DNA from 4 places in the Salinarimonas sp. NSM genome. Region 2 is predicted to be linked to each of the others. Evidence: predicted binding sites of a transcription regulator. Region 2 holds the regulator's gene; each other region holds the start of a gene.

Region 1 (5,896 bases), on a different contig from region 2:
GATCTCGCGGGCCCTGATCCGTGATACGAAAGACGTCACCATGACCGACGCGCCCCGGTTGGATCCCGCCGGTGACGAGAAGCCCGTCATCGACAAGGACGTCAGAGCGGACGACGTTCAGAAGGACGGCGTTGAGAAGGACGTCGAGGGCGAGTTCGAGGCCCATGTCCGAAGCTTCGAGGGCACCCTCGTCGGGCGCGCCGCCTGGGTGGTGGGCATCGCGCTCGCGCTCTACCACATCTGGGTCAACACGCTCGGCACGTTCGATCAGCTCTGGCTGACCGCGTTCCACTTCGCCGGCTTCGCCTTCCTCTGCGCCTTGCGGTATCCGCTGGTGCGCACCCGCTCGCCCCGCGCGACCCGCGCCGTCCTCGTCTTCGACGTCGCCTTCGGTCTCGTCGTGGCGATCGCGACGCTCTGGCTGATCTCGAACCAGAACGCGATCTACGACCGCGGCGTGAAGCTCTCGCAGCTCGACTACGCGCTCTCGTTCATCGTGATCGGCGGCGCCATCGAGCTCACCCGCCGCGCGACGGGGCTGATCATCCCGATCCTCATCGTGATCGCCCTGACCTACGTGGTCTGGTGGGGGCCCGAGGCCCCCGGCGTCTTCCGCTTCGCCGGCCTGTCGCTCGAGACTCTGCTGTTCCGCTCGATCTTCTCCGACGAGGGCATGTTCGGCTCGATCGCGCTGATCTCGGCGACCTTCGTCTTCCTGTTCATCCTGTTCGGCGCCTTCCTCGTGCGCTCGGGCGCGGGAGAGTTCATCATCGACCTCGCCCGCGCGGTCGCCGGGCGCTTCGTCGGCGGCCCGGGCTTCGTGGCCGTGATGGCGTCGGGCCTGACCGGGACGATCTCGGGCTCCGCGGTGGCGAACACCGTGTCCACCGGCGTCATCACCATCCCCTTGATGAAGCGCGCGGGATTCCCGCCCAAGTTCGCGGCCGGCGTCGAGGCCTCGGCCTCGACGGGCGGCGGCCTGATGCCGCCGATCATGGGCGCGGGCGCCTTCGTGATGGCGACCTACACGCAGATCTCATACCTGGAGATCGCCGCCGTCAGCCTCGCTCCCGCGGTCGTGTACTTCCTGGCGGTGGCGTTCTTCGTGCGCATCGAGGCCAAGAAGCTCAACCTCGTCGCCAACGATCCGGATGCTCCGAGCGCCTGGTCGGTGCTGAAGCGGGGCGGCCCGAGCTTCCTCATCCCGGTCGCGGTGCTGATCGGGCTCCTCGTCGCCGGATACACGCCCGTCTATGCCGCCGGCTTCGCCATCGCCGCCTGCATCGTCGCGTCCTGGATCACGCCCAACCGCATGGGCCCGCGGGCGATCCTCGACGCGCTCGCGCTCGGCTCGCAGAACATGATCATGACGGCCGTCCTGCTCGTCGCGGTCGGGCTCCTGATCAACGTCATCGCCATGACGGGCATCGGCAACACATTCTCGCTCATGATCAGCGAGTGGGCCGGAAACAGCCTCCTCATCGCGCTCGTGCTGATCGCGCTCGCCTCGCTGGTGCTCGGCATGGGGCTGCCGGTGACGGCGTCCTACATCGTGCTCGCGACCCTCTCCGCACCTGCGCTGCACGCGCTGATCCAGAACAACGCGCTCATCGACGTGCTCGTCGCCGGCGGCGTGCCCGAGGCCGCGCGCATGACGATGATGCTCGCGGACCCCAACGCGATGACCGCGCTCGCCGCGCCGATGTCACGCGACGCAGCGTCGGCCTTCATCGCGGCGATGCCGCCCGAGGTGCTCACCCTCGTCTACCCGATGGTGCTCGACCCGGTGACGGTGAAGCTCGCGCTGCTCTCGGCGCACATGATCATCTTCTGGCTCAGCCAGGATTCGAACGTGACGCCGCCGGTCTGCCTCACCGCCTTCGCGGCTGCGGCGATCGCCAAGACGCCGCCGATGGCGACGGGCCTGGTCTCGTGGAAGATCGCCAAGGGCCTCTACCTGATGCCCATCCTGTTCGCCTACACGCAGTTCCTCGGCGGACCGCCGCTCGAGGTCTTGCACATCTTCGTCATCGCGACGGTGGGCGTCTACGCGCTGGGCGCAGCGATCGAGGGACACATGGAGGCGCCGCTGAACTGGCCCGTGCGCATCCTCCTCTTCGCCGCCGGCGTGGCGCTGATCTGGCCGAACAACACGATCGTCGAGACGCTCGGCGCCGTCGGCGTGATCGCGATCTTCGTCTGGAACGTGCGGGAGGACCGCAGGCGGCGCCGGCCCGTGCCGGCCGGCGCCTGACGTCGGCTCAGCCGCAATCGGCGACGAGCCCCCTCAGCGCGGGACCCGCGCCGGCGAGCGGGAACGTGCCGGCATCGGCGCCGTCGATCGTCACCGACACCGAAAGCGTCCGTGCCGTGGCCATCGCCGCGACCAGCGGCGTGCGCTTCGGTATTCGCTCCACGCTGGCGAAGAAGGTGCCGTTCCAGCGCATCGGGAGTTCGGTCGCCTCCGCGCCGGCCTCGAAGCGCGCGGTGACGTCCGGCTCGCCCTCGGGACCGGCGACGGCGGCCGAGAGCATGTAGATGCGCAGCGCATCGACGTCGCAGGCCAACGTCAGCGCCTGGCCACGCGCCGGGCTGACGCTGGCGCTGAGCGCCCGTGGGTTGAAGGTCCACGCGTCCACGCCCGGCACCTGGCCGAAGGCCGCGCCGGACGGCAGCGACACGGCCAGCATCGCGGCGATCCCGATGCGCGACGAAACTCCTCTCATGCCTCGCTCCTCTCTCGGTGCCGGATCGGGCCGGCGCGACAGGAATGTCGCTCGCACCACGCGCGCGGCAACAGCGGCATGCGGTCGCGACATCGTCCTGTCGTGGTCGTCCGCTACCCGCGGCGAGATCGGCCGTCGCGACGGGCGGAGGGAGTGCGGGATGGGTGCCGACGAGGAAACGCTCGATCTGCTGGCGGAGATGGAGGCCCTGCGCGACGAGGTCTCCAGCGAGGGGCGGCGGCGGTGGGATGCCTTCCGCGCGGACGTCGACCGCACGCCCTTCGCCGTCGGCGCGCTCAATCTCGCCCATTACCTGGCGCTTCGCCGCCGCGACCACCGCGCGCTCCAGCGCGGGCTGATGCTGCGGGGCCTGTCCTCGCTCGGGCGGCTGGAGGGCCGCGTGCTCGCCACGCTCGACGCCGCCACCGTCGCGCTCGCGGCGCTGGCGGGCGAGGAGACGTGCCGGCACGCGCCGTCGCAGCGGCAGTTCTTCCGCGGCGAGACACGCCTGCGCGCCGCGACGGAGCGCCTGTTCGGTCCCGCGCGCCCGGAGCGCCAGGGGCGCATCCTCGTCACGCTGCCGAGCGAGGCGGCGGACGACCCCGCCCTCGTGGCGGGCCTCGCGCGCGCGGGCGCCGACGCGCTGCGGATCAACTGCGCGCACGACGGCCCGGAGGCCTGGCGCGCCATGATCGCGCATGCCCGCGCTGCGGAAGCCGAGACCGGACGGCGTCTGCGCATCCTCATGGACATCGCCGGCCCGAAGATCCGCACCGGCAGCGTCCTTACGCCGGACGAGCGCGCGCGCGTCGGCGTCGGCGACCGGCTGCTGCTGGCCAGGACCCTCGCCCCAGGCTTCGCGCAGACCTTCCCCTTCCAGGCCACCTGCACGGCGCCCGAGGTGCTGGCCGCCGTCGGCGAGGGCGCGCGGGTCGCGGTCGACGACGGGCGCTTCTCCGGCCGCGTCGTCGCCCGGGCGCACGATGGGCTCGTGGTGGCGATCGACCAGGCGAAGCTCGGGGGCGCCCGGCTGAAGCCGGAGAAGGGGCTCAACTTCCCCGAGACGGCGCTCGCCCTCGACCCGCTCACCGACAAGGACCGCGCCGACCTCGACGTGGTGGCGCGGGACGCCGACCTCGTCGGCTACTCCTTCGTGCAGACCGCGGGCGACATCCGCCGGCTGCAGGCGGAGCTCGCCGCGCGCACGCCCCGCTGGCGCGAGATCGGCCTCGTCGCGAAGATCGAGACGCCCGTCGCCGTGCGGAACCTGCCGGAGATCATGGTCGCCGCCGCGGGGCGGCAGCCCTTCGCGGTGATGATCGCCCGCGGAGATCTCGCGGTGGAGATCGGCTTCGCGCGGCTGGCGGAGATGCAGGAGGAGCTGCTCTGGCTCGCGGAAGCCGCGCACGTGCCGGTCATCTGGGCGACCCAGGTGCTCGAGCGCCTCGTCAAGTCCGGCCTGCCCTCGCGCGGCGAGATGACGGACGCCGCCATGGCGGCGCGCGCCGAATGCGTGATGCTCAACAAAGGCCCGAACGTCGAAGCCGCCATTCAGGCGCTCGACGGCCTGTTCCAGCGAATGGGCGAGCACCAGTCGAAGAAGACCCCGACGCTGCGGGCGCTTCGCACATGGTGAGCGCGGCGCTCCCTCCGCGAGCGCCGCGCCGGCCGGCGCGTCACTGCGCCTCGATCGGCTCCGTCGGCGACACCGGCGTGTCGGCCTGCGGGTCGATCGGCACCGGCGCCGGGGCCGGCTCCTCGATGGCGCCGGTCACCGGCACGTCGCCGGCGTCGTAGCCGTCCATCAGGAAGAAGGCCAAGATCGCGCCGATCACCACGATGGCGCCGATCGCCCAGGCCATCCCCATGCCGGAACGACGCGCGGGCCGCGCCATGCGGTCGTCCCGCGCCTCGGCTCGAGGATGGGTCGCATCGGTGCGCGCCGCGACCGGATCGGCCGGGCGGGCGCCGCGGGTGGTCTCGCCGGGGCGAATCTCGCCGGGGCGCGTGCCGAACGGGTCCGTCGGCGCGGTCGCCGGCAACGGGTCGACCGCACGATCGGTCCCCGTGTGGGGCGTGCGCGGATCGGCGGGGTCGCGTCCATCGTTCGTCGCCATCTTGGCCTCCTTTCGGCTCGAGCGGCGTTGGTGGCGCCTCAACGCCGAACTCGCGAACGGGTTTCGCGGCCGGCGGACGGCGCCTTCGCCGGCATGCGACTTGAAGCGCGCGCGAGAGAGCGCTAACCGTCGCATCGTGCACACGAGGACGGACGAGCCGATGAACGCCCCGATGAACGCCCCCGCCGATCCCAAGAAGCTCATCAAAGGCGCCACCGGCGACTGGGAGGTCATCGTCGGCATGGAGATCCATGCCCAGGTCACGTCGCAGGCGAAGCTGTTCTCCGGCGCCTCCACGGGCTTCGGTGCGGCGCCGAACTCGCACGTCTCGCTCGTCGACGCGGCGATGCCCGGCATGCTGCCCGTGATCAACCTCGAATGCGTCCGCCAGGCGGTACGCACCGGGCTCGGCCTCAAGGCGCAGATCAACCTGCGCTCCATCTTCGACCGGAAGAACTATTTCTACCCGGACCTGCCGCAGGGCTACCAGATCTCGCAGTACAAGCACCCGATCGTCGGCGAGGGCGAGGTCGTGGTCGACATGCTCGACGGCGGGTCCTTCACGGTCGGCATCGAGCGCCTGCACCTCGAGCAGGACGCGGGCAAGTCCATCCACGACCTGCACCCCACGATGTCCTACGTCGACCTGAACCGGTCCGGCGTGGCGCTGATGGAGATCGTCTCGAAGCCCGACATGCGCTCCTCGGAGGAAGCCAAGGCCTACGTGACGAAGCTGCGCACCATCCTGCGCTATCTCGGCACCTGCGACGGCGACATGGAGAAGGGCAGCCTGCGCGCGGACGTGAACGTCTCGGTGCGCCGCCCCGGCGAGCCGCTCGGCACGCGCTGCGAGATCAAGAACGTCAACTCGATCCGCTTCATCGGCCAGGCCATCGAGTACGAGGCGCGCCGCCAGATCGGCATCCTCGAGGACGGCGGCAGGATCGACCAGGAGACGCGCCTGTTCGATCCCGGCAAGGGCGAGACGCGCTCGATGCGCTCCAAGGAGGAGGCGCACGACTACCGCTACTTCCCCGACCCCGACCTCCTGCC
Region 2 (5,896 bases):
CTCTCGAACCTCGACGCGCTGCTGCGCCTCGAGATGCGCGCCGAGCTCAAGGGCGTGCTCCAGGAGAGCCGCACCACGACGATCTACGTCACGCACGACCAAGTCGAGGCGATGAGCCTCGCGGACCGGATCGTGGTGATGCATGGCGGCCACATCGTCCAGCACGCCGCCCCGCTCGACGTCTATCGCGACCCGGCGACCCGCTTCGTCGGCAGCTTCATCGGCAACCCGCCGATGAACTTCCTGCCGGCGACGCGGGTGACCGGCGGCTGGTCGGCCGCCGGCATCGTCCTGCCCGGGCCGGACGTGACGCAGGACGCGATCGAGCTCGCCGTGCGGCCCGAGGATCTCGCTCCCGCCGAGACCGGCCTCGCCGGCCGCGTCAAGGTCGTCGAGCCGCTCGGCGCGCATCAGCTCGTGACCATGGACGTCGCCGGCCACCTGTTCCGCGCGGTGCTCGAGAGCGATTTGCCCGTGCGCCCCGGCGAGACACTCACCCTGGCGCCGCGCCCCGAGCGCGTGCGCTGGTTCGATCCGAAGACGCAGGCGGCGATCGCCTGAGCCACCAGCTTGAAGAAGCCCCGCATGACGAACCCCGCACTCGACGAAGACCGCCTGCGTACCGAGGCCCGCGCCATCCTGCGGGAGAACGATCTCGGCGGCTACACCATCCCCACGAAGGGCCTCTACCCCTTCCAGTGGAACTGGGATTCCTGCCTCGTCGCGCTCGGCCTCGCGCACGTGGACGAGGACCGGGCGCTCACCGAGATCGAGACGCTCGTCGCCCACCAATGGCCGGACGGGATGGTCCCGCACATCGTCTTCCACGCCGACCACGAGACCTACTTCCCCGGGCCGGACGTCTGGGGCACCGCGCGCGCGACGCCGACGAGCGGCATCACCCAGCCGCCGGTCCTGGGCTACGCCCTGCGGCGCCTCCTCGACGGCGCGCGCGACGGCGCGATGGTCGCGCCGCGGGTGGCGGCGCTCCTGCCGAAGGTGGCCGCCTGGCACCGCTGGTTCGCGAACGCCCGCGACCCGGAGGCGACCGGCCTCGTCGCCATCCTCCACCCCTGGGAGAGCGGCCGCGACAACGCGATCGACTGGGACGACGCGCTCGCGCGGGTGCCCACGGACGGCATCGGCAGCTACGTGCGCCGCGACACGACCCACGTCGACGCCGCGCAGCGCCCGACCAAGGAGGAGTACGACCGCTATCTCTGGCTCGTGCAGCGCTTCCGCCGGCTCGGCTGGAACCAGGCGGCGCTGCACGACGCCTCGCCGTTCCGGGTGGTCGACCCCGGCTTCAACGCGATCCTCACGCGCTCGGCGGAGGATCTCGCGGCGATGGCGCGGGCGCTCGACGCGCCGGAGATCGCGGCGGAGGCGGAGAGCCAGGCGGCGCGCGGGCGCGCGGCGCTGGACGGGCTCTGGCACGACGGGCTCGGGCAATACGCGGCTTACGACCGCGCCGCCGGCGCCCTCGTCGAGAGCGCCTCGATCGGCGGCCTCCTGCCGCTGATGGCGCTGGAGCCCGGCCATCCGCGCGTCGACGCCCTCGTCGCGCGGCTAGCGGGCCTGCGGGCGGCGGTGAGCCACCCCGTCCCGAGCCACGATCCCGCCGATCCGCGCTTCGACCGCCTGCGCTACTGGCGCGGGCCGCTCTGGCTGATCGCCAACCGCCTCGTCGCCGACGGGCTCGCCCGCCACGGCCGGGCGGAGGCGGCCGCGGAGATCGCGCGCGACGGCCTCGCGCTCGTGGCGAGGAGCGGCTTCGGGGAGTACTTCGACCCGCTCGACGGCCGCGCGCTCGGCGGCAAGCGCTTCAGCTGGACCGCCGCGATGGTGCTCGACTTCCTGGAGATGGCGTGAGCGGGATCGAGCGCGGGTGAGGCTCAGCCCACGAACGCGCGCTCGACCACGAAATGGGCGGGCTTGGCGTTCGAGCCCTCCTCCAGCCCGGCCGCGGTGCACAGCGCCCGGCAGTCGCGCGTCATCTCGATCGAGCCGCAGATCATCACCCGATCGGTCTGCGGGTCGAGGGCCGGCACGTTCAGGTCGGCGAAGAGCCGGCCCGACTCGATCGCGTCCGTGACCCGGAACGGGTGCGGATGCGGCTCGCGGGTTACCGTCGTGTAGAAGGTCAGGCGCGGGGCGGCGATCTCGCCCACCAGCGGATCCTCGACCAGCGCCCGCACGGTGTTCTCGCCATAGGCGAGCTCGGCTACGCGCCGGCAGGACTGCGTGAGGATCACCTCGTCGAACTTCTCGTAGGTCTCGGGATCGCGGATCAGGCTCGCGAAGGGCGCGATGCCGGTGCCGGTGGAGAGCATCCACAGCCGCCTTCCGGGCGCGAGCGCGTCGAGCACGAGCGTGCCGGTGGGCTTCTTCTTGATCAGGATCTCGTCGCCCACGGCGATGCGCTGGAGCCGCTCGGTGAGCGGGCCGCCGGGGACCTTGATCGAGAAGAACTCGAGCTCGTCGTCCCAGCTCGGGCTCGCGATCGAGTAGGCGCGGAACACGGGCTTCTCTCCGCCGGGAAGTCCGATCATGACGAACTCGCCCGAGCGGAAGCGCAAGGAGGCCGGGCGCGTCGTGCGGAAGCGGAAGAGCCGGTCGGTATAGTGCTCGACGAGCACGACGCGCTCGACGTGGCAATCGACGGGCGCTGCGATCGCGCCGGCGGCGGCTGTATCCGACATCGTGGTCCTCTCGTGCGGGCCTCTGGTCAGGGCGCTAATGGCCGAGCTCGGCGACGCACGTGCTCTACCACAGACCCATTTCGCAGCGCACCACGTACGAAACCGAACCCGGGAGAGCAAGCGGGGCGGCTCGCGCGGCTCGTTCAGGCGCCGGGCGCGCCGTCCGCCTTGGCGAAGGTCTCGTCGAAGGAATAGCCCGCCCCGCGCACGGTGCGGATCGGGTCGAGCGTCTCGCGGGTGTTGATCGCCTTGCGCAGGCGCCCGACGTGGACGTCGACCGTGCGCTCGTCGATGTAGACGTCATGCCCCCAGACGCCGTCGAGCAGCTGCTCGCGGGTGAAGACGCGGCCGGGGCTCTGCATCAGGAACTCGAGCAGCCGAAACTCGGTCGGGCCGAGATGCAGCTCGCGGCCGCCGCGGCGCACGCGGTGGGTCTCGCGGTCGAGCTCGATATCGCCGGCGACGAGGGTGTTGGCGATGTGGGCGGGCTTCGTGCGGCGCAGGAGCGCGCGCACGCGCGCCAGCAGCTCGGGCACGGAGAAGGGCTTGACGATGTAGTCGTCCGCCCCGGTGGCGAGCCCGCGCACCCGGTCGCCCTCCTCGCCGCGGGCGGTCAGCATGATCACGGGCAGGCGCTCGGTCTCGCGGCGCGCACGGATTCGACGGCAGAGCTCGATGCCGGAGAGGCCGGGCAGCATCCAGTCGAGGAGGACGAGGTCCGGGATCTGCTCGCGCAGCCGCACCTCGGCCTCGTCGCCGCGGGCGACCGCGTCGACCTCGTAGCCCTCAGCCTCCAGGTTGTAGCGCAGGAGGAGCGTCAGGGGCTCCTCGTCCTCCACGACGAGGATACGCGTGCTCATCGGTCGCTCGCCTCGCGCTCCCTCAGGTCCCGCCGGCGCCCTGCGCCGCGTCGGCGGGCTGCCCGGTCTCGTAGGCCGTGCGGTCCATCTTCGGCCGCTCGGCGGTGATCGGCTGGCCGGTGACGAGGTAGTGGATGGTCTCGGCGACGTTGGTCGTATGGTCGCCGATGCGCTCCACGTTCTTGGCGCAGAAGAGGAGATGCGTGCAGAAGGTGATGTTGCGCGGATCTTCCATCATGTAGGTGAGCAGCTCGCGGAAGAGCGAGTTGTAGAGCGCATCCGTCGCGCCATCGCGCCGCCAGACCTCCAGCGCCTTGTCGACGTCGAGCTGGGTGTAGGCGTCGAGGATGTCCTTGAGCTGGCCGAGCACCATGTCCGACATGCGCTCGACGCCGAGCACGACGCGCTGCGGCTCGAACTGGCCGGAGATGGCGAGCGTGCGCTTGGAGATGTTCTTGGCCATGTCGCCGATCCGCTCGATGTCGGAAGCGATGCGGATGGCGGAGATCACCTCGCGCAGGTCGATCGCCATCGGCTGGCGCCGGGCGATGGTGAGGATCGCCTTCTCCTCGATGTCGCGCTGAATCGTGTCGAGCCGGTAGTCCGTGGTGACGACGGACTGGGCGAGGCCCACGTCGCGGCGCACCAGCGCCACGGTGGCGTCGGCGAGCATCTTCTCGGCGATGCCGCCCATCTCCATGATCGAGCGGCGCAGCTCCTGGAGCTCGGCGTCGAACGATGCGACCGTATGTTCGGACATGGGTCCGTCTCCTCGAGGGCTGGCGGCGCGGCTCAGCCGAAGCGGCCGGTGATGTAGTCCTGGGTGCGCTTGTCACGCGGATTGGTGAAGATCATGTCGGTCGGTCCCTCCTCGACGAGATAGCCGAGGTGGAAGAAGCAGGTCTTCTGCGAGACGCGGGCGGCCTGCTGCATCGAGTGCGTGACGATGACGATCGTGTAGTTCTGCCGCAGCTCGTCGATCAGCTCCTCGATGCGCGCGGTGGCGATCGGGTCGAGCGCCGAGCAGGGCTCGTCCATGAGAATCACCTCGGGCGACACCGCGATGGCGCGCGCGATGCACAGGCGCTGCTGCTGGCCGCCGGAGAGGCCGGTGCCGGTCTCGAGGAGCCTGTCCTTCACCTCGTCCCACAGGCCGGCCTTGCGCAGGGAGGCCTCCACGATGACCGCGATGTCGGCCTTCGACTTGGCGAGTCCGTGGATGCGCGGCCCGTAGGCGACGTTCTCGAAGATCGACTTCGGGAAGGGGTTGGGCTTCTGGAAGACCATGCCGACGCGGGCGCGCAGGGTGACGACGTCGAGGCTGGGATCGTAGATGTCCTTGCCGTCGATCGTGATGTCGCCCTCGACGCGCGCGCCGTCGATCGTGTCGTTCATGCGGTTGAGGCAGCGCAGGAAGGTGGACTTGCCGCAGCCGGACGGGCCGATGAAGGCGGTGACCGCCTTCTCCGGGATGCCGATCGTGAGGTCGTAGATCGCCTGCTTGGCGCCGTAGAAGACCTTTACGTCGCGGGCGTCGACCTTCGACGGATTGCCGATCTCCAACGGTACGCGGACGGTCTCGCGCTTGTCGAGAACGGGCGCCGGGGCATCCGGCGCAGCGGTGGGGGCATGCATGGCGGTCATCTCGTCTCCTCGCTCGCTCACCACTTCCGCTCGAGGCGGTTGCGCAGAAGGATCGCGATCAGGTTCATCAGGATCAAGAAGCCGAGCAGCACGAGGATGCCGGCGGAGGTGCGCGCGACGAAGCCGCGCTCCGGGCTGTCGGCCCAGATGAAGATCTGCGTCGGCAGCGCCGTCGCCGGGTCGAGCAGCCCGCCCGGCGGGCTCGTGATGAAGGCGTTCATGCCGATGAGGAGCAGCGGCGCCGTCTCGCCGAGCGCCTGGGCGAGGCCGATGATGGTGCCCGTCAGGATGCCCGGCAGCGCCAGCGGCAGGACGTGGTGCATCACCACCTCGTGCTTGGAGGCACCGACGCCGAGCGCCGCCTCGCGGATCGAGGGCGGCACCGCCTTGAGCGCCGCGCGCGTCACGATGATCATGGTCGGCAGCGTCATGAGCGCGAGCACCATGCCGCCCACGAGCGGCGCCGAGCGTGGCATGCCGAACCAGCCGAGAAAGACGGCCAGGCCGAGCAGGCCGAAGACGATCGAGGGAACCGCGGCGAGATTGTTGATGTTCACCTCGATGACGTCGGTCCACTTGTTCTTCGGCGCGAACTCCTCGAGGTAGACCGCCGCGGCGATGCCGATCGGGAAGCTGAGGATGAAGCACACCGCGAGCGCGAAGAACGAGCCGACCACGGCGCCGGAGAGG
Region 3 (5,896 bases), on a different contig from region 2:
GTGGCCGCCGTGGCGAGCGACGCCGATGTGCGCCGGCTGCTGGCGGCGATGACGCCCTACGAGGGCCCCGCCTTCGGGGCGGAAGAGGAGCGCCGGCAGTGGATCGCCGAGCTCGAGTTCCACGACGTGCTCGTCTCGATGGCGCCGAACCCGCTGCTCGCCTTCACCTGCGGCTTCGCCATCCGGCTCCTCAAGGAGCTCGCCGTCTGCCGCACGATCTACGAGCGACCCTCGCCGGAGCTGCGCCAGCGCGGGCGGCTCTATCAGCTCGAGCTGATCGACGCCTTGCGCGCCCGCGATCCCGACGCCGCGCATTCCGTCGTGGAGGCGCACATGCGCTTCGCGGAAGGCGTGATGGAGGCCGAGGAGGCGGTGGTGCGCCGCGCCTTCCTGCGCGCTCGCAGAGGGAACGGCGGCAGCGGCTCACGCCTTCCCTGAGAGCGCACCCCAGGCGATGAAGTGCGGGTTGCCCCACGGCCGCGCGCCCTGCGCCCACGGCCCGCCATACCGGAGCGGCGTGCCGTCGAGCCGCTCGACGCGCCCGCCCGCTGCCTCGAGGATGGCCTGGCCGGCCGCCGTGTCCCACTCCATGGTCGGGGAGAGCCGCGGGTAGACGTCGGCCTCACCTGCGGCCAGCAGGCAGAATTTCAGCGAGGAGCCCCGGGAGGTCCGCGTCGCCGCGCCGAGCCGCTCGAGGCAGGCCTCCGTCTCCGGTCCCGCGTGGCTCCGGCTCGCCACCGCGACGGGGCCGCTCGCGGGGACCGGGCGCGCACGGATCGGCCGCCATTCGGACGGCGCGCCGTCGACGAGGTCCGCCTCCCGCGCGCCCTCGCCGCGCGCGCCGACGCAGATGCGCCCGAGCGCCGGCGTGTGGATCACCCCCGCCACCGCGTGACCGCCCTCGACGAGCGCGATGTTGACGGTGTACTCGCCGCTCCCGGCCACGAATTCCTTCGTGCCGTCGAGCGGATCGACCAGGAAGAAGCGCCCGCCCTGCGCCGGCGCGGTCTCGCCCGAGCTCTCCTCGGAGACGATCGGGATACCCGGCGCGTCCCGCGCGAGCACCGCCGCGATGGCCGCGTCCGCCGCCTCGTCCGCGGCCGTGACCGGGGAGGCGTCGGCCTTCGTCCGCACGGCGGTGTCCCCGGCCTCGACGACCGCGCGGATCGCGCGCCCGCCCGCGAGCGCCGCTGCGATCATCACCTCGAGCAACGCCTCCGCCATCGAACCCTCCTAGCGATCATGGCCTCGTGAGCAACCTTAAGGCGATACCGACGCGGCGCAAGAGGTGCCGCGACCCCGTTCAGGGCAGCGCCTCGAGCAGCGCGCAGATCCGGCGTGCGCTCGAGCGTCCGCTCCGGCCGCTCGCGCCAGCGCGGTCCACGCGCCAGGGCGGCTCGGTACGCCTCGGCGAGATCACCCGGCCGGTCTAGGCCGCGTGGGCGAGCGGCGAACGGCGTCGGACGCGGGTCATGCGCTCGTGCTCAACAAGAGGGAATATCGTTGAGCATAGGACCGGAGCGCGAGCCGCTCGACTCGCTGCGCACCTCACGGCCGCCCCACGCTCGCATAGGCGAAGCCCGCCTCGCGCACCTCGTCGGGGCGGTAGACGTTGCGCAGGTCGACGAGCACCGGCGCGGCCATGATCTGGCGCAGGCGTCTCAGGTCGAGCGCGCGGAAGGCGTCCCACTCGGTCACCAGCACGAGCGCATCCGCGCCCTCGGCGCAGGCGTAGGGGTCGCGCGCGTAGGCGACGTCGTCGAGCACGGTGCGCGCCTGCTCCATGCCCTCCGGGTCGTAGGCGACGACCGACGCGCCGCCGTCCTGGAGCGCCTGGACGATGGCGATCGAGGGGGCGTCTCGCATGTCGTCGGTATTGGGCTTGAAGGTCAGGCCCAGCACGGCGATGCGCTTGCCGCGCACCGAACCGCCGCAGGCGGCGACCACCTTGCGGCCCATGGCGCGCTTGCGCTGATCGTTCACCGCCGCGACCGTCTCGACGATGCGCACGGGGCACTCGGCGTCCTGCGCGGTCTTGATCAGCGCGAGCGTATCCTTCGGGAAGCACGAGCCGCCGTAGCCCGGCCCCGCGTGCAGGAACTTCGACCCGATCCGGTTGTCGAGCCCGATGCCGCGGGCGACGTCCTGCACGTCCGCGCCGACCTTCTCGCACAGGTCCGCCATCTCGTTGATGAAGGTGATCTTGGTGGCGAGGAAGGCGTTGGCGGCGTATTTCGTCAGCTCCGCCGTGCGCCGCGAGGTGACGAGGATCGGCGCCTGGTTGAGGTAGAGCGGCCGGTAGAGCTCGCGCATGACGTCGGCGGCGCGCGCGTCCTCCGCGCCGACCACGATCCGGTCGGGCCGCTTGAAGTCCGCGATGGCCGCTCCCTCGCGCAGGAACTCGGGGTTGGAGACGACGGCGAACTCCGCGTCGGGCCGCTCCTCGCGGATGATCCGCTCGACCTCGTCTCCCGTGCCGACTGGCACCGTCGACTTCGTCACGACGACCGTATAGCCGCGCATGGCGTGGGCGATCTCGCGCGCGGCGGCCACGACGTACGAGAGGTCCGCATGGCCGTCGCCGCGGCGCGAGGGCGTGCCCACCGCGATGAAGACCGCGTCCGCCGCCGCGACCGCCTCGGTCAGGTCCGTGGCGAAGGCGAGCCGGCCCTGGGCGACGTTGCGGCGCACGAGATCCTCGAGACCCGGCTCGTAGATCGGCATCCGCCCCGCCTCGAGCGCGGCGATCTTCGCCGGGTCCTTGTCGATGCAGGCGACCTCGTGGCCGAAGTCGGCGAAGCAGGCCCCGGAGACGAGGCCGACGTAACCGGAGCCGATCATCGCGACGCGCATGGCGGGAGCATCCTCGTTGAGCGGCGCGCCGTGTGCCGGTGCCACCGACGGCGCAACGCCCGGCCGGTGATAGAAGCGCGCCTTCGCGCTGACAAGCCTCGAGCCCGCGCGTTCGTTTCGTCGGCGACTCGATCGGCACCTCGGCGCGCGGGCGCGAAAGCCTCCTCGCCGCACGTGACGAACGCATGACGGGCGGTCGCGCGGTCCGGTGGCGAACTGCACGCGACCTCGGCGGGTGTCATTCCCCCTTCACACCGGCTTCCTAGGAAGGTTCCAACCGAGACCGGAGGCCGTCATGACCGATATCGACAAGTCGAAGCTCAGCTGGGACGAGTGGGACGAGCTGCACTTCCCGCGTCCCGCCGAGAGCGGGTTCGACCGCGTGGTGGAGCGCGCGATCTCCCGCCGCGGATTCCTGGGCGGGGTGCTCGCGTTCGGCTCGGGCGCGGCCGCGATGGCGACCGGCCTCCTCTCCTCCCCGTCCGTTCTGGCGCAGGCGGCCTCGCGCTTCGCCTTCTCGCCGATCCCGGCCCAGACCGACGGCGCCGTGCACGTGCCCGACGGCTATTCCTGGCGCATCCTCGCGGCCTGGGGCGATCCGCTCGTCTCCGCCGCGGACGGCTACGACGTCGGCCAGGGCGGCGGTTCGGTCGAGAATTCGGACGCGGTGTTCGGCGAGAACACGGACGGGATGGAGACCTTCTCCTTCCAGGGCCGGCAGCTCATCGCCATCAACCACGAATACGTCAACCCGGACCTGAACCTGCCCGCGGAGAACGAGGGGGTCGCGACGTCCGCCGACGAGGTGATCAAGCTGCAGAACCTCCAGGGCGTCACCGTCATGGAGATCGCCGAGGGCGCGGACGGCTGGGCCGTGGTGAAGGACAGCCCCTTCAACCGCCGCATCCATCATCGTACCGAGATGCGCCTCGCCGGCCCCGCCGCCGGGCACGACCTGCTGAAGACGGAGGCCGACCCGACCGGGACCGTGGTGCTCGGCACGCTCAACAATTGCGGCTCGGGCAAGACCCCCTGGGGCACCTACCTGACCTGCGAGGAGAACTTCAACGGCTACTTCGGCGCGACCGAGGAGGTCTCCGCGGACGAGAAGGTCCTCGCCGGCTATCGCCGCTACGGCATCGGCGACGAGGGTCGCTACCAGTACGAGCTCTTCGACGCGCGCTTCGACACGTCGAAGAACCCCAACGAGCCGCATCGCCACGGCTGGATCGTCGAGATCGACCCGACGGACCCGACGAGCACGCCCGTCAAGCACACCGGGCTCGGCCGCTTCAAGCACGAGAACGCGGCGGTCGTGCTCGCGCCCGACGGCCGCGTGGTCGTCTACATGGGCGACGACGAGCGGGGCGAGTTCCTCTACAAGTTCGTCTCGAACGGCGTCTACACGCCGGGCGGCTCCACCGAGGGCCTGCTCGACGACGGCACGCTCTACGTTGCGCGCTTCGACGAGGACCAGACCGGCGAATGGGTGGCCCTCACCCCCGAGACGACCGGCATGGAGACGGCCGAGATCCTGATCTTCTCCCGCACGGCCGCCTCGGCCGTCGGCGCGACGACGATGGACCGCCCGGAATGGGTCGCCACGAACCCGGTCTCGGCGGAGGCCTATTGCTGCCTCACCAACAACTCCCGCCGCGGTGCCAGGAACGACGACGGCTCGATCCGCACCAATGCGGGCGGCGACGTCATGGCGGTCAACGCGGTCAACCCCCGCGAGACCAACCGCTACGGCCAGATCGTCCGCTGGCGCCCCGAGGGCGACGACCACGCCTCCGCGCGCTTCACGTGGGACCTCTACGTGATGGCCGGCAACCCCTCCGTCCATTCGGACGCCTATGCCGGCTCGTCGAACGTCAACGCGGGCAACCTGTTCAACTCGCCCGACGGCATGGTGATCGACACGACCGGCATCGTCTGGATCCAGACGGACGGCGACGACTCGAACGAGGGCGAGTTCGCCGGCATGGGCAACAACCAGATGCTCGCGGGCGACCCCGTCACCGGCGAGATCGTGCGCTTCCTCACCGGGCCGAACGGCTGCGAGGTGACCGGTCTCGCCTGGTCGGCGGATCGACGCACCATGTTCGTCGGCATCCAGCACCCCGGCAGCGGCTGGCCCGACGACCGCTCCCCGGAGCGCTCGGCGGTGATCGCCATCAAGCGCGAGGACGACGGCCTCGTCGGCTGACGTCGACATGGCCCGCATCGGGCCGGCGCGGCAGACCGCGCCGGCCTCGTCCGTCCGCACGCCTTGCCGCCGCCACCCTGCCCTGATAAGCGTGCGCGCACGCTCCCCGAACCCTTCGCGACAGGATTCCCCGGCCGTGGCACGTCAATTCATCTATCACATGCGCGGTCTCTCGAAGACCTATTCAGGCGGCAAGAAGGTCCTCGACAACGTCCATCTGTCCTTCTACCCGGACGCGAAGATCGGCGTCCTCGGCCCCAACGGCGCCGGCAAGTCGACGCTGCTCAAGATCATGGCCGGCTTCGACAAGGAATGGAACGGCGAGGCCTGGGTCGCCGAGGGGGCCAAGGTCGGCTACCTTCCCCAGGAGCCGCAGCTCGACGCCTCGAAGACCGTGCGCCAGAACGTCGAGGAAGGCGTCGCCGCGCAGAAGGCGATCCTCGAGCGCTACAACGAGCTCGCGATGAACTACTCGGAGGAGACCGCCGACGAGATGACGGCGCTCCAGGACGAGATCGAGGCGAAGGGCCTGTGGGACCTCGACTCGAAGGTCGACCAGGCGATGGACGCCCTGCGCTGCCCGCCGGACGACGCGGACGTCGGCGCGCTGTCGGGCGGCGAGCGTCGCCGCGTCGCCCTGTGCAAGCTCCTCCTCGACCAGCCGGAATTGCTCCTCCTCGACGAGCCGACCAACCATCTCGACGCCGAGACCGTCGCCTGGCTCGAGGGGCACCTGCGCTCCTATCCGGGCGCGATCCTGATCGTCACCCACGATCGCTACTTCCTCGACAACGTGACCGGCTGGATCCTCGAGCTCGACCGCGGCCGCGGCAT
Region 4 (5,896 bases), on a different contig from region 2:
GACATCAGGGTTCCCACGGGAACTTCCAGGACGCGTGCGGCCTCCTGGTACGACATGCCCTCGACCGCGACGAGGTGGAGCGCGGCCCTCTGCTCGTCGGGCAGTCGCGCGACCGCGTCGAGGACGGCACGCAGCTCGAGCGAATCGTCCTGCGGCGCGGGGACTTCGTCGTCCGAAGGATGGAGCAGCGCCGCCCTGCGCAGCCGCAGCTTGCGCTGCTCGCCGACGTGGAGATTGTGCAGGATCCGGAAGAGCCAGGGGCGGACCGGCAGCCCGGGCTTCAGGGTCGACGCGTTCGCGATCGCGCGTGCCAGGCATTCCTGCACGAGATCGTCCGCGGCGTCGCGCGAGCGGGTCAGCTGGAGCGCGTAGCGCCGCAGGCTTCGTACGTGTGCCGTGATCTCCGAGGCGTCGCCCATCGAGCCCGTCCGTCGTTGCTCTCGAAGGCAATTACGCACGGACAGCGATCTTAATCCCTCGCCGCTCGAAAAATCGACGGAGCGGGCCGCGTGACCTCTCGAGGGTCGCACCCAAGGCGGATGGTCAATGCCCCCGCTCGCCGATGAAGCGTCGGCGGATCTTGGCCGATACCCAGTCGATCACCGCGATGACGACGAGCACGTTGATCACCACGAAGGCCACCTGATCGAAGAGGCCGGCGCGGAAGCGCTCGATGATGACCATGCCGACGCCGCCGGCGCCGACGAGGCCGAGGATCGTCGCCGAGCGGGTGCTCGACTCGAAGGAGTAGAGCGACAGCGAGATGAACACCGGCAGGATCTGCGGCAGGATGCCGTAGCGGATCGTGCGCACGCCGTCCGCGCCGGTGGAGGTGACGCCCTCGACCTGCTTCCTGTCGATGTTCTCGATCGCCTCGGAATAGAGCTTCGCCAGCGTTCCGGTGTCCGAGACGAAGATCGCGAGCACGCCCGCGAGCGGGCCGAGCCCGACGGCGCGCACGAAGACGAGGCCCCAGATCACCTGGTCGACGCCGCGCAGCACGTCGAGCACGCGGCGCGTCGCCTGGCGCGGCAGGAACAGCGGCATCGTGTTGCGCGCCGCCGCGAAGGCGATGAAGAGCGCGAGGATGGTCGCGAGCAGCGTGCCCAGGAAGGCCATCGCGATCGTCTCCGCGATGCCCGTGTAGATCTGGGCGTACATCCAGGTGTCCATGCCCTGCCAGACGAACATGCGCGTGATCATGCGCAGGGCGTTCTCGGAGGACGCGAACAGCTTCCAGAACTCGAACAGCCACAGCGAGTAGAGCAGGTAGCCCAGGATCACGGCCCACGAGCCGACGACGAGGGCGCGCCTGCGCGGGTCGCCGAAGGCCTTCGGGTTGTCGGCGCGCGCCGCCTCGATCTCGGCGGGACCGATGGCGGCGAGGGTGAACGTCCTCATTTCAGGTTCTCCAGCCCGATGAAGGCGTGGCGTACGCGCTCGGAGATCAGGTCGATGCAGGTCACGGTCAGCACGACGAGGATCAGCACGGCGAGCACGCGGTCGTCCGAGAAGAAGCTGATCACGTGGTTGAGCTCGGCCCCGATCCCGCCCGCGCCGACGAAGCCGACGATCGAGGAGGCGCGCACGTTGATCTCGAAACGCAGCAGCGTGTAGGAGGCGAAGTTCGGCAGGACCTGCGGCAGGATGCCGTAGCGCACCTCCTCGAACCATGTGCCGCCCACCGAGCGGATGCCGTCGACGGGGCGCATCGAGGCGTTCTCGTTCACCTCCGCGAAGAGCTTGCCCAGCGCGCCGGCGGTGTGGATCGCGATGGCGATGACGCCGGCGAGCGGCCCGATGCCGACCGCGAAGACGAGGACGAGGGCATACAGGATCTCCGGCACGCCACGGAAGACCTCGAGCAGGCGCCGGCAGGCGACGCCGACCCATCCCTTCGGCGCGAGGTTGCGCGCTGCGGGGAAGCAGAGCGCGAAGGCCGCCGCGGCGCCGAGGATCGTCGCCGTGATCGCCATCAGGATCGTCTCGAAGATGAGGCGCAGGTACTTGTCGAGGTCCGAGTACCAGAACGTCAGCGAACCGGGCACCGCACGCCCGTCCTCGCCGCGGGGCAGGAAGAGCTTGTCCCATTCGAGGCCGGGCAGGATCGTGCCGAAATACTCGAAGATGCGCGGCACGCCCTGCGCCAGCCGCTCCGGGAAGAAGCGTGAGACGTCGATCGACCAGGCGAGCATCGCGAGGAAGAGCGCCAGGAACAGGAGGTTCGTCCACATCTTCTGGCGGATCAGCGCCTTGCGATGCGTCTCGAACAGGGCGACGGCGTCGGGTGCGTCCGGCCCGGCGGCGGAGGAGGCGAGCGCGTGCGCGGACATCGCGTCAGCCCACGGCCGCGGCACGCACGGGCGCCGGCGCCGGCCGCGAGTGACCGCCGAGCGACGTCGAGGTCAGGCCCTCCTGGAAGGCCTCGCCCGCTTCGGCGCCGTAGATCTCGCGGGCGGCTTCGTCGGTGAGCTCGTACGCGGCGCCGTCGAACACGACGCGCCCGCCCTGCATGCCGATGATGCGGTCGCAATAGGCGCGCGCCGTGTCGAGCGTATGCAGATTGCAGATGACGGTGAGGCCGTCCTCGACGTTGATGGCGCGCAGCGCGTCCATCACGACCTTGGCGTTGAGCGGGTCGAGTGAGGCGATCGGCTCGTCGGCGAGCAGGATCTCCGGCTCCTGGACGAGCGCGCGGGCGATGGCCACGCGCTGCATCTGTCCGCCCGCGAGCGTATCCGTCTGCTGGAGCGCCGTGTGCGCCATGCCGAGCCGATCGAGCGCACGGATCGCGAAGGCGCGCTCGCGGGCAGAGAACATCTGCAGCATGGAGGAGACGAGGCCGTGCTCGTGCAGGCGCCCGGTCATCACGTTGGTGATGACGTTCAGCCGCCCGACGAGGTTGAACTGCTGGAACACCATGGCGCAGTCGGAGCGCCACTTGCGCAGCGCCGCGCCCTCGAGCTTCGCGACGTCGACGCCCTTGTAGAGCAGCGCGCCGCCGGAGGGGTCGTTCAGCCGGTTGATCATGCGCAGGAGCGTCGACTTGCCCGCGCCGGAGCGCCCGATGACGCCGACCATCTGACCCTGGGGAATGGTCAGGGTGACCGCGTCGACGGCGACGTTGGAGTTGAAGCGCTTCGTGAGCGCCTTGAATTCGAGCATGACGTCCTCGCGGGGTGGTGGGCTCGGGCCGGTTGTGCACGCACCGGACGAACGCGACGGACCCCCGCTCGCGGCGAGGGTCCGTCCCGTCGGATACGACGATCAGCGCGAGCCTTCGAGCTCCGCGCGGCGCATGGCGACCACGCCCTCGAAGAAGGAATGGTCGACCGGCGCCCAGCCCTGGCCGTCGCCGAAGGAGACGCTGACGTAGCAGTCGCGATCGGTCTCGTGCTGGGTGGCGAGGTAGTCGACGACGATCTCGCGCACCTCGGCCGGGATGTCCTTGCGCAGGACCGCCGGGCCGTTCGGGATCAGGTTCGACTCCCAGATGATGCGCAGGTCGGCCATGTTCAGCAGGCCGTTGTCGATCATGCGACGCAGGTTGCCGCGGGTGTAGCCCTCGGCCGAATCGCCGATGCCGGAGACCCACGTGACGCCCGCGTCGTACTGGCCGTTGAGCACGGCGGTGACCGCCTGCTCGTGCCCGCCGCCGAAGCCGACGTTGGAGAAGTACGCCTCGTCGTCGATGCCCTGCGCCTGCAGCTCGGCGCGCGGCACGAGATACCCGGAGGTCGAGTTCGGGTCGGCGTAGGCGAGGGACTTGCCCTCGAGCTCGGCGAGCGAGGTGATGCCGCTGTCGGCACGCACGTACATCACCGACTTGTAGCCGAGCGACCCGTCGGCCTCGGCGCCGACGAACACCGGCTCCACCGCCTCGGGATCCTGCAGGTAGATGCCGGCATAGGCCGAGGCACCCAGGAACGACATCTCGAGCTGGTCGGCGAGCAGGCCCTGCATCACGCCGGCGTAGTCCGGCGCCGGGAACAGCTCGACGGGAACGCCGAGGCGCGAGCCGAGCGACTCGATCAGGCACTCGTTGTTGCGCAGGCGGTCCGCCTCGTTCTCGCCGCCGAGCAGGCCGATGCGGAACACGGGGAGATCCTGCTTCCAGTCCTGGGCGAAGGCGGGAGCGGCGGCGACGAGCGCGACGGCGGCGGCCGTGCCGGCGAGAAGGGTGCGGAACATGGAGGTCGTCTCCGATCCTGTAGAACGTGCGGGATAGCGGCGCTCAACGCCGCGCGATCACGCTCTATTGGGGCTCGGTAACAGTTTTTTGACGACTATACTTAGTGGTCTAACGTTTTCGCTTCATTTGCCGGCGTATTGCATTATCGCAGGTGGCGTCGTCTCGCCTTTCCGGGTCCCCGGGCATGGGCTGCGACATCGTGGCCGTCGGGAGGCTCGCTCGCGGCGGGAAGGCGGCCGGCGATGCGTCAGAAGCGCGGCGGCAGGTCGAACGCCTCGCGGGCGGTGGCGACGGCGGCGCGCCAGCCGGGGCCGTCGAGGTTCCAGGGACGACGCTCGTAGAGGAGCGCGCCGCCGTTCGGCAACGCGTCGACGTCGACGGGCTCCGCGGGGCGCAGGCGCTCGACGCAGAGGCCGAAGGGCGTCGTCACGGCGGCCTGCGTGGCATGCGCGGCGAGCATGCGGCGCTTGAGATCGCGCCGCGTCTCGTCGAGGTCGAGAACGGTCTCCCCCGCGCCGGAGCCGGGCGCGAAGCTCTGGAAGACGCGGGTCTCTCCGTCGAGCCGGTAGAGCGGCGCCTCCACGAGCTCGGGCGCCCGCGCGCCGCCGCGAAGGGCGAGCAGGCGCGCGGCGCGGACCGCGAAGGCGACGGCGTCGTGATCGGGATGCCCGCCCTCGAGCGCATGCGTCACGACGATCTCCGGCGCCCGCGCGGCGAAGAGCGCGGCGAGGACCGAGCAGAGATCGATCAGGCGGTTCGCGCTCGTCTGGTCGCGAAAGCCGAGATGGCCGAGAGCCTCCTCGCCGATGCCCGCGAGGGCGACGGCGGCGGCCTGCTCGCGGCGCCGCGCCTGCGCATACGCCTCGCTCGTTCCGAAGCCCTGGGCCGCGGCATCGCGCCCGTCGACGGGCGCGCCGTCGGTGACCGTGACGATCTCGAGGCGCGACAGCCGCGGCATCTGCGCGCCGAGCACGATGGTCTCGTCGTCGGGATGAGCCACGACGAGCATCACGGGCGTCTCGATCGGCGCGTCGGGAGACGCCGCCAGCGCGGCGAGGAAGGCGCGTGCCGCCTCCGCGCTCGGCGCGTCGGCGCGCCCGGCCATCACGCCGCTCCGGCGGTGGCGTCGAACGGCGCGCGTCGCGCCGCGGCAGCGGGGACGATGCCCGTGCGGGCCGCGTAGCGCTCGATCATGAGGTGGCAGAACTCGGCGAAGTCCTCGTTGCGCAGCGGCGGGCTCGTGTGGTGCGGCGCGATGCCGAGATGCTCGGGCGTGAAGCAGAAGGTCACCGTCACGTCGAACTCCGCGAGCGCATCCATCATCCGGTCGAACCAGGCCTGCGCGTTCGGGCGATACCAGTCCGCCCATGAGAGACCGGTGCGCAGGTGACGCACGCCGAGCCGCCGCATCCAGGCGACCGCGTCGTCGAGCCGATGATCCTCGAAATGGAACCACTGGCACAAGCCCAGATCGGGCGTGTGCCGTGCGAAGACCTCGAGCGAGGGCTTGGGCGTCCCGTCCTCGCGGATGAGGCCCAGGTAGAAGTGGCGGTAGTAGGAGGAGCCCTCCGCCTCGCGATGGCGGGTGGTGGCCCCCCAGGCCTTGGGCAGGTCGAACAGCGAGTACCACAGGATGCGCGGCGCCTCGCCCTTCAGGAGCTCGGCGGTGCGAGCGAGGCCCCAGGCCTGCACCTCCTCGGCGCC

The links. The regulator PhoB, encoded in region 2, activates phosphate uptake and scavenging genes when phosphate is short. The targets are predictions, from matches to a motif close to TGTCATNNANCTGTCAT.
Region 1: ACTZWW_RS02805 (pyruvate kinase) is a predicted target of PhoB. The motif match lies at 2,814-2,830, and genes of this name have one in related genera.
Region 3: ACTZWW_RS14910 (PhoX family protein) is a predicted target of PhoB. The motif match lies at 3,028-3,044, and genes of this name have one in related genera.
Region 4: phnD (phosphonate ABC transporter substrate-binding protein) is a predicted target of PhoB. The motif match lies at 4,269-4,285, and genes of this name have one in related genera.

Annotation. Positions count from the first base shown of each region.
Region 1 covers NZ_JBQTCJ010000004.1:7,317-13,212, forward strand. Annotated here, with positions in the region: gene ACTZWW_RS02795 (TRAP transporter permease) at 41-2,254, shown strand; gene ACTZWW_RS02800 (hypothetical protein) at 2,262-2,726, opposite strand; gene ACTZWW_RS02805 (pyruvate kinase) at 2,887-4,362, shown strand; gene ACTZWW_RS02810 (hypothetical protein) at 4,403-4,843, opposite strand; gene gatB (Asp-tRNA(Asn)/Glu-tRNA(Gln) amidotransferase subunit GatB) at 5,016-5,896, shown strand, end outside.
Region 2 covers NZ_JBQTCJ010000016.1:48,647-54,542, forward strand. Annotated here, with positions in the region: gene ACTZWW_RS08560 (ABC transporter ATP-binding protein) at 1-561, shown strand, start outside; gene ACTZWW_RS08565 (MGH1-like glycoside hydrolase domain-containing protein) at 586-1,872, shown strand; gene ACTZWW_RS08570 (ferredoxin--NADP reductase) at 1,896-2,702, opposite strand; gene phoB (phosphate regulon transcriptional regulator PhoB) at 2,846-3,562, opposite strand; gene phoU (phosphate signaling complex protein PhoU) at 3,585-4,322, opposite strand; gene pstB (phosphate ABC transporter ATP-binding protein PstB) at 4,355-5,197, opposite strand; gene pstA (phosphate ABC transporter permease PstA) at 5,224-5,896, opposite strand, start outside.
Region 3 covers NZ_JBQTCJ010000041.1:1,068-6,963, reverse strand. Annotated here, with positions in the region: gene ACTZWW_RS14925 (FadR/GntR family transcriptional regulator) at 1-438, shown strand, start outside; gene cysQ (3'(2'),5'-bisphosphate nucleotidase CysQ) at 424-1,224, opposite strand; gene ACTZWW_RS14915 (UDP-glucose dehydrogenase family protein) at 1,549-2,853, opposite strand; gene ACTZWW_RS14910 (PhoX family protein) at 3,149-5,062, shown strand; gene ettA (energy-dependent translational throttle protein EttA) at 5,199-5,896, shown strand, end outside.
Region 4 covers NZ_JBQTCJ010000003.1:15,640-21,535, reverse strand. Annotated here, with positions in the region: gene ACTZWW_RS02330 (sigma-70 family RNA polymerase sigma factor) at 1-419, opposite strand, end outside; gene phnE (phosphonate ABC transporter, permease protein PhnE) at 544-1,401, opposite strand; gene phnE (phosphonate ABC transporter, permease protein PhnE) at 1,398-2,333, opposite strand; gene phnC (phosphonate ABC transporter ATP-binding protein) at 2,338-3,165, opposite strand; gene phnD (phosphonate ABC transporter substrate-binding protein) at 3,268-4,191, opposite strand; gene ACTZWW_RS02305 (PIG-L deacetylase family protein) at 4,440-5,297, opposite strand; gene ACTZWW_RS02300 (beta-xylosidase) at 5,297-5,896, opposite strand, start outside.